One region of the Lysinibacillus sp. GW823-FHT06C08 genome, then DNA from elsewhere that is predicted to be linked to it. Evidence: riboswitches for the same ligand, from Rfam matches in the RefSeq annotation. Region 1 holds a riboswitch; the other holds the start of a gene.
The links. A riboswitch is a leader RNA that binds a small molecule or an ion and turns the genes downstream of it on or off. The one in region 1 is predicted to bind thiamine pyrophosphate.

Region 1 (3,327 bases):
CACGATCTCATGCCGCTTCCAATGGTCAAGATTTTGCGATGAAGGATTCCGATTACTTATTGTATGAAGCAAACTTAAATACGCAGCATCATCTATTGTTATTTACAAATAGAGGGAATTATATTTATCAGCCAGTTCACGAATTGCCTGATATTCGTTGGAAGGACCTTGGTCAGCATATTTCTAGTATTGTGCCAACAAGTGAAGATGAATCAATTATTGCAGTCTATGGCTTTGAAACATTTGAACAACCAAATACGTATATTTTAACTGCTACGAAAGATGGACAAATTAAACGTTCACCGCTCGCAGATTATGCAGTGACGCGTTACTCGAAGCCGATTAAAACAATGAATGTTAAAGCGGGCGATGCAATGATTTATGCATCGTTTATGACGGATGATGTGGAATTGCTCTTAACAACTGATACGGCGTATGCTATTCGATTCCCTATTGAGGAATTACCAGTTACTGGTGTGAAAACAGGCGGCGTTAAAGGGATTACGTTAAAAGATGGAGAAGCTTTAGTAGGGGTCAATGTTTTACAGCCAGATGAAACACAATATGTCGTTATTGTGACACAACGAGGGGCTGTCAAGAAAATGAATGTCGCAGAGGTAGAAATAGCAGGTCGTGCCAAACGTGGTCTTAAAGTCCTGACAGAATTAAAAGCAAATCCTCACCGAATTGTCGCTGTGATTCAAGCGACAAACGATGAGCAGGTTGTGATTGAAACTGAAAAAGGCGTCCAAGAGTTTATTGATGTTCAAGCATTGACACGTGCTGATCGTCATTCTAATGGTTCATTTAAAGTGGATATTGCAACAGATGGAGCCATTTCCCATGTCTTAACGGCCAAAAAAGAACAAAAACCAAGCTAAAATCATGCCCAGTCTCTATATTGTAGAGCTGGGCTACTTGTTGGAGTGGAACAACTATCCAAAAATAGCATCTTGTCATTTTAGATCAACTATGGGTATAATAATCATCGAAAAGTTCATAGCGAAAGAATGTAGGGGGGCTAGTTATGGCTAGCTGAGATTGTGTCCGATAGACACTGACCCTTTGAACCTGATTTGGCTCGTACCAGCGTAGGGAACATCTATTCAAAAAAGCAAAAGTTTTGGAGATTGATTGCAATACGTCTGGGAGGAATCCTAGGCGTTTTTTTGTTTTTCAATCAATATCTTACCAACCGTATATTACGCTTTCTTCTGGTGACAACATTCATTCTTGAACGCTTTCATATTACAAACTGGGAGGACCTAGCATGAAAAAATGGTTATTTATTTTAATAGCGGCACTATTGACGTTAGTAGGTTGTAGCGACAAGGAGGACAAGCAAGCTGCTGATACAAAGAAAAAGGTGTCAGTGGTTCTCGATTGGACACCGAATACGAATCATACAGGATTGTATGTTGCGAAAAAGCTTGGTTATTTTGAAGAACAGGGCTTAGATGTTGATATTATTATGCCAGGAGAGGCAGGAGCCGATCAGCTCGTAGCTTCCGGTAAGGCAGAATTTGGCGTGAGCTATCAGGAGGGCATTACACAGGCTCGTGTTCAGGATGTGCCACTTGTCTCAATAGCAGCCATCATCCAGCATAATACATCTGGATTTGCTTCTGTAGAATCAAAGGGTATTACATCTCCAAAGGACTTTGAAGGAAAAACTTATGGTGGCTGGGGGGCGCCACTCGAACAAGCAGTATTACAATCATTAATGCAAAAAGAAAACGCTGATATTAATAAATTAGAGATTGTCAATGCAGGAGATTTAGATTTCTTCACAATGATGAAAAAAGACATCGACTTTGCTTGGATTTATTATGCTTGGACAGGAATTGAGGCAGAGCTTCGTGGGGAAAAGATTAATATGCTGTATTTAACGGACTACAGTGATCAGTTAGATTACTATACACCTGTTTTAGCAACTAATGAAAAAATGCTTCAAAACAATCCAGACATCGTCAAAGCTTTTGTTGCGGCTGCATCGAAGGGCTATGAATATGCAATCGAGCATCCGAATGAAGCTGCCGATATTTTACTAGAAGAAGCCCCAGACTTAGATAAGGAATTAGTGCATAAAAGCCAAGAGTGGTTGGCTGATAAGTATCAGGATGACGCTAAACAATGGGGTGAGCAAAAGCTTTCTGTATGGGAAAACTATGCTAAATGGATGTCGAGCAACAAAGTATTAGAGGGCGAATTTGATGCTAAACAAGCGTTTACGAATGAGTTCTTACCGAAAAAGGAGGCCAAATAACATGGCAAATTCATTAATCAGTGTCCAAATTATTCCGAAGACAGAGAAGTATGAGGATGTCATTCCTTATGTAGATGCGGCCATTGCAGTTATTAATGCATCTGGTGTGAAATATGAGGTTCATCCACTTGAAACAACGATGGAGGGTGAGCTTACAACTCTCCTTCAAATCATTGAAAAAATGAATATTAAGATGGTCGAGCTAGGAGCCATTAATGTCATTACACAAGTAAAAATTTTATATCAACCAAATGGAATTACAATGGCTACATTAACGGAGAAATATCAGTCATGAAACGGGCATTACAAAAGGGAAGGACGATAATTTTTATCGCCTTCCTCTTATTCATATGGGAGCTTGTTGTGCATATCGCTGATGTTCCTCCATGGCTCCTTCCAGCACCGAGCATAATTGTAGTAGAAGGCATTCAATCGTATCAGACGTTCCTGCCACATGCTCTGGCTACTGTGCAATTAGCTTTACTAGGACTTGCTATTGGAGTTGGCTGTGGTCTAACAGTGGCAATTGTTTTGCATCGTTTTACTTTCATTCGGTCGTTATTTTACCCGATTCTCATTATGTCGCAAAACATACCTATTCTTGTGTTAGCACCGCTGCTTATTATTTGGTTTGGCTTTGGCTTATTACCAAAGCTCATCATTATTTGTCTAGTGTGCTTTTTCCCTATTGTCATAGCGACAATGGACGGTTTTCGTCAAACAGCACCCGAGTTAAAGCATTACTTTGAAATGATTGGTGCAACGAAGGCCCAAACGTTTTGGAAACTAGAATGGCCACATGCCTACCCAGCTATTTTCTCAGGTGTAAAAATTGCTACAACTTATAGCGTAATGGGGGCAGTCATTGCGGAGTGGCTTGGTGCGAAAAAGGGAATTGGTGTATACATGACCTTAGCACAATCCTCCTTCCGTACAGATCGAGTGTTTGTCGCAATTTTTGCGATTGTCTTGTTAAGCTTATTGTTATTTAGTAGTATTCGTTTGCTTGAAAAATTAATGGTAAAGGGGAGAAGTTATCATGCTCAGCATTCAAAACATCG
Region 2 (3,327 bases), on a different contig from region 1:
GGTGGAGAAAATAGCTTTGGTTTAGGTGGTTATTTTAAAACGCCAATTGAAACATTATTACCTGTTGAAATGGAAATTAAGGGGAAAGAACAATTACCTTCATTAGGACTTGTCATTGTACTAGATCGCTCTGGTAGTATGTCAGGATCCAAGCTAGAGCTTGCAAAGGAAGCAGCAGCACGTTCAGTTGAAATGCTACGTGATGAAGATACATTAGGATTTATAGCATTTGATGATCGACCATGGGAAATTATAGAGACTGGTCCTCTGAACAATAAAGAAGAGGCAGTGGATACCATTTTATCTGTTACACCAGGAGGCGGGACAGAAATCTATGGTTCACTTGCAAAAGCATATGAAAACCTAGCAGATATAAAACTGCAACGTAAGCATATTATTCTTTTAACGGATGGACAATCACAGCCAGGAAATTATGAAGATTTAATTGAACAAGGAAAAGATACTGGAATAACTTTATCAACAGTGGCTATTGGTCAAGATGCGGATGCTAACTTATTGGAAGCTCTGAGTGAGATGGGAAGCGGACGTTTCTACAATGTTATCGATGAGCAAACTATTCCTTCCATTTTATCTCGTGAAACAGCTATGATTTCCCGTACGTACATTGAGGATAACCCATTTTATCCAATACTCTATCATGCAGGGGGATGGAATACGCTATTTGCCAATGGCGTTCCACAAATGAATGCTTATATCGGAACAACCGCAAAGCAGGGTGCTACCGTCGTGGCTGAAAGCGAAAAAGAAGATCCGGTGTTAGCACAATGGCAATACGGTCTTGGCAAAACATTCGCATTCACTTCTGATTCAACAGGAAAGTGGTCGGGCGACTGGGCAAGATGGCAAAACTGGGGCACATTTTGGCAAACGCTTATTTCACAAATGCTCCCAAGTTATAATGATGTTGCCTATGATGTAAGAATAGAATCAGATGGGTCCTTTATGATTACAGATCCTACAAATGAAGCAGCCTTTTTAGATATTGTTGCGGTTAATGAAGCTGGTGAAGAGTTAGACACACAGCTTGAAACTATATCAGCCTCTCAGGTGCGTGCTGTAGTACAAGCTGACCCGGGATTAATCTTCTTCCGTATCGCTGATGAAAAGGAAACGATTTATCAGGCTGGATTAAGTGTTCCCTATAGTGCTGAGTATGAACTTCTTCCTGCTAATGATAAATTAATAGAAGAATTAACCGAACAAACTGGTGGTGCTATTTTAAAAGAACCACAAGAAGTGTTCCGTGACTTTACAAAGCAAGGGGCGGATCGTCAAAACATTGCGACATGGCTTCTCCTTGCAGGTATGCTCTTATTCTTTATTGATATTACAATAAGACGCTTTGGCTGGAATTTCCTAACGAAGCCGAAGAAAAAGGAGCAAATTGTAGAGAATCACCCCGTACAGGCAGAAAACACGAACGTGGCACAATTATTAAAGGGTATGAAAAAACGCCAATAATTTAGTTAGATGAAAGCAGTGCGAATTATTTCGCACTGCTTTTTGTATATGCATGGAGACAAATCCTCTAAGTTATATCAACAACGTTATTTAATAAAAAGAGCGGGAATTAAAATATTTTACTAGCACGGTTTTACGCAAACTGCTAGCTACTACAATACCTAAGATTGCTCCAATTGAACTTGATATTAAAAAGGCAGGCATGAAAAATAAGGCCGCTACGGATGTCCCCATAAGTAACTTTGCATAGGGCACTGCTACAAGCGATGCGAGAAGACCAGTGCCGATCACTTCACCCATACCAGCTAGCCACATTTTACTGCTATATTTATAGGCAAGACCTGCGCATAATGCTCCAATAATACTACCAGGAATGGCTAACAGTGAGCCTGTTCCTGTAAGGATACGAATGATAGCCGTAACAAAGGCAACTACAACTGTAGGTACGGGTCCAAGTATAATGGCTCCTATTACGTTAATAGCGTGCTGCACAGGGTAGGCACGAGCAATCCCAGTTGGAATGGAGATGAACGTAGAGCCTGCAACGGCAATCGCTACTAATAAAGCCATAATTGTTAATTTTCGAATAGACATGATAGGTGCGCTCCTTTTCGTTTTAGCCACTAGGAAAATGAAAAAAGCCGCTTCCTTCAAACGACAGGAAGCGGCCTTGCTTATACACTGAAAATAGCAAGAAGCGCCACTTCCCTCCGCTAGCATGAACTAGATCAGGTTCGAAGGGTCCGTATATAACCATATACGTCTCAGCCTTTAAAAGACTCCCCTAGTGGTAAGTATTTTTTAGAAGTGTAACATACTTCAATCAATAGTCAATAAGCTTTGATGATTAGTGTGAATCTGGATGCATAAGCTGTGGTGCCTTTTTCAATGTCCAAATCAGGGCAAGGAAGAAGCAGGCTAATAAGATAATGGCACCAAAAATATAAGGACTATTCATATTCCAGTCAAATAAGAAACCAGCTAAAGCGGGTCCAATCATATTTCCAAGACTCATATAGGCATTGTTCAAGCCGGCTGCAAACCCTTGCTCTGTTTCAGCAAGTTTTGAGATGAGTGTATTAACAGCTGGACGAATTAATGTTGTTGCCGTAGAGAAGATGGTTGCTACAACTAATATTAGTGCAAAACCTGAAACAAATAATATTAAGAAAATAGCAATGGAGGCAATAAATAAATTGACCAAAACTACTTTCATTTCACCAAAGCGTTTAAAGAGTGGCGTTATGATAAACATCTGTACAATTACCCCAAATGCTCCACCAACCACTAGAATGGTAGCAATATCGCCAGGTGAGTAATTAAATTTTTCTGTCACAAATAGTGATAAGGTTGTTTGGAAGTTAGCAATCCCAAATGAGAATACCATCATAATAATTAACATAACAAAATAAGGCATATGTACAGAGCGAGCCATCTGTTTCACCAGATTATCTTGCTTTTGTCTATTTTGCGCAGTATTTGGCTTTGTAGATGGTAATAAAAAGTACGATAAAATAGACGCTAAAATGGCGGCAGCTCCCGCCATGAAAAATGGAAAATGTAAGCTAACCTTTGCGAGGAAACCACCAATTCCAGGGCCAATCATAAAGCCGAACGACATTGCAGCTCCTAACATACTCATTCCTTTTCCGCGTTCTTCATAAGTTGTCACGTCTGCTACAAAAGCCATAATAGGAGGTGCAACAAATGCAGAGCCAAGGCCACCTAAAAAGCGTGCCAAAAAGAGCATCCAAACATCTGTAGAAAGGCCAAAACCGATTTGTGCAAGTCCTGTTAGTATAAGACCGAAAATAATTAAATTTTTCCGCCCATACAGGTCAGAAA

Region 2: another riboswitch for thiamine pyrophosphate. It lies ahead of thiW (energy coupling factor transporter S component ThiW); the one in region 1 lies ahead of AC1Q6O_RS17945 (ABC transporter substrate-binding protein).

Annotation. Positions count from the first base shown of each region.
Region 1 is NZ_JBXAHN010000008.1:163,678-167,004, forward strand. Features, by position in the region: gene parC (DNA topoisomerase IV subunit A) at 1-881, shown strand, start outside; TPP riboswitch at 1,005-1,115, shown strand; gene AC1Q6O_RS17945 (ABC transporter substrate-binding protein) at 1,271-2,266, shown strand; gene AC1Q6O_RS17950 (thiamine-binding protein) at 2,268-2,561, shown strand; gene AC1Q6O_RS17955 (ABC transporter permease) at 2,558-3,327, shown strand, end outside; gene AC1Q6O_RS17960 (ABC transporter ATP-binding protein) at 3,306-3,327, shown strand, end outside.
Region 2 is NZ_JBXAHN010000001.1:579,385-582,711, forward strand. Features, by position in the region: gene AC1Q6O_RS02605 (VWA domain-containing protein) at 1-1,482, shown strand, start outside; gene thiW (energy coupling factor transporter S component ThiW) at 1,573-2,076, opposite strand; TPP riboswitch at 2,171-2,278, opposite strand; gene AC1Q6O_RS02615 (MFS transporter) at 2,330-3,327, opposite strand, start outside.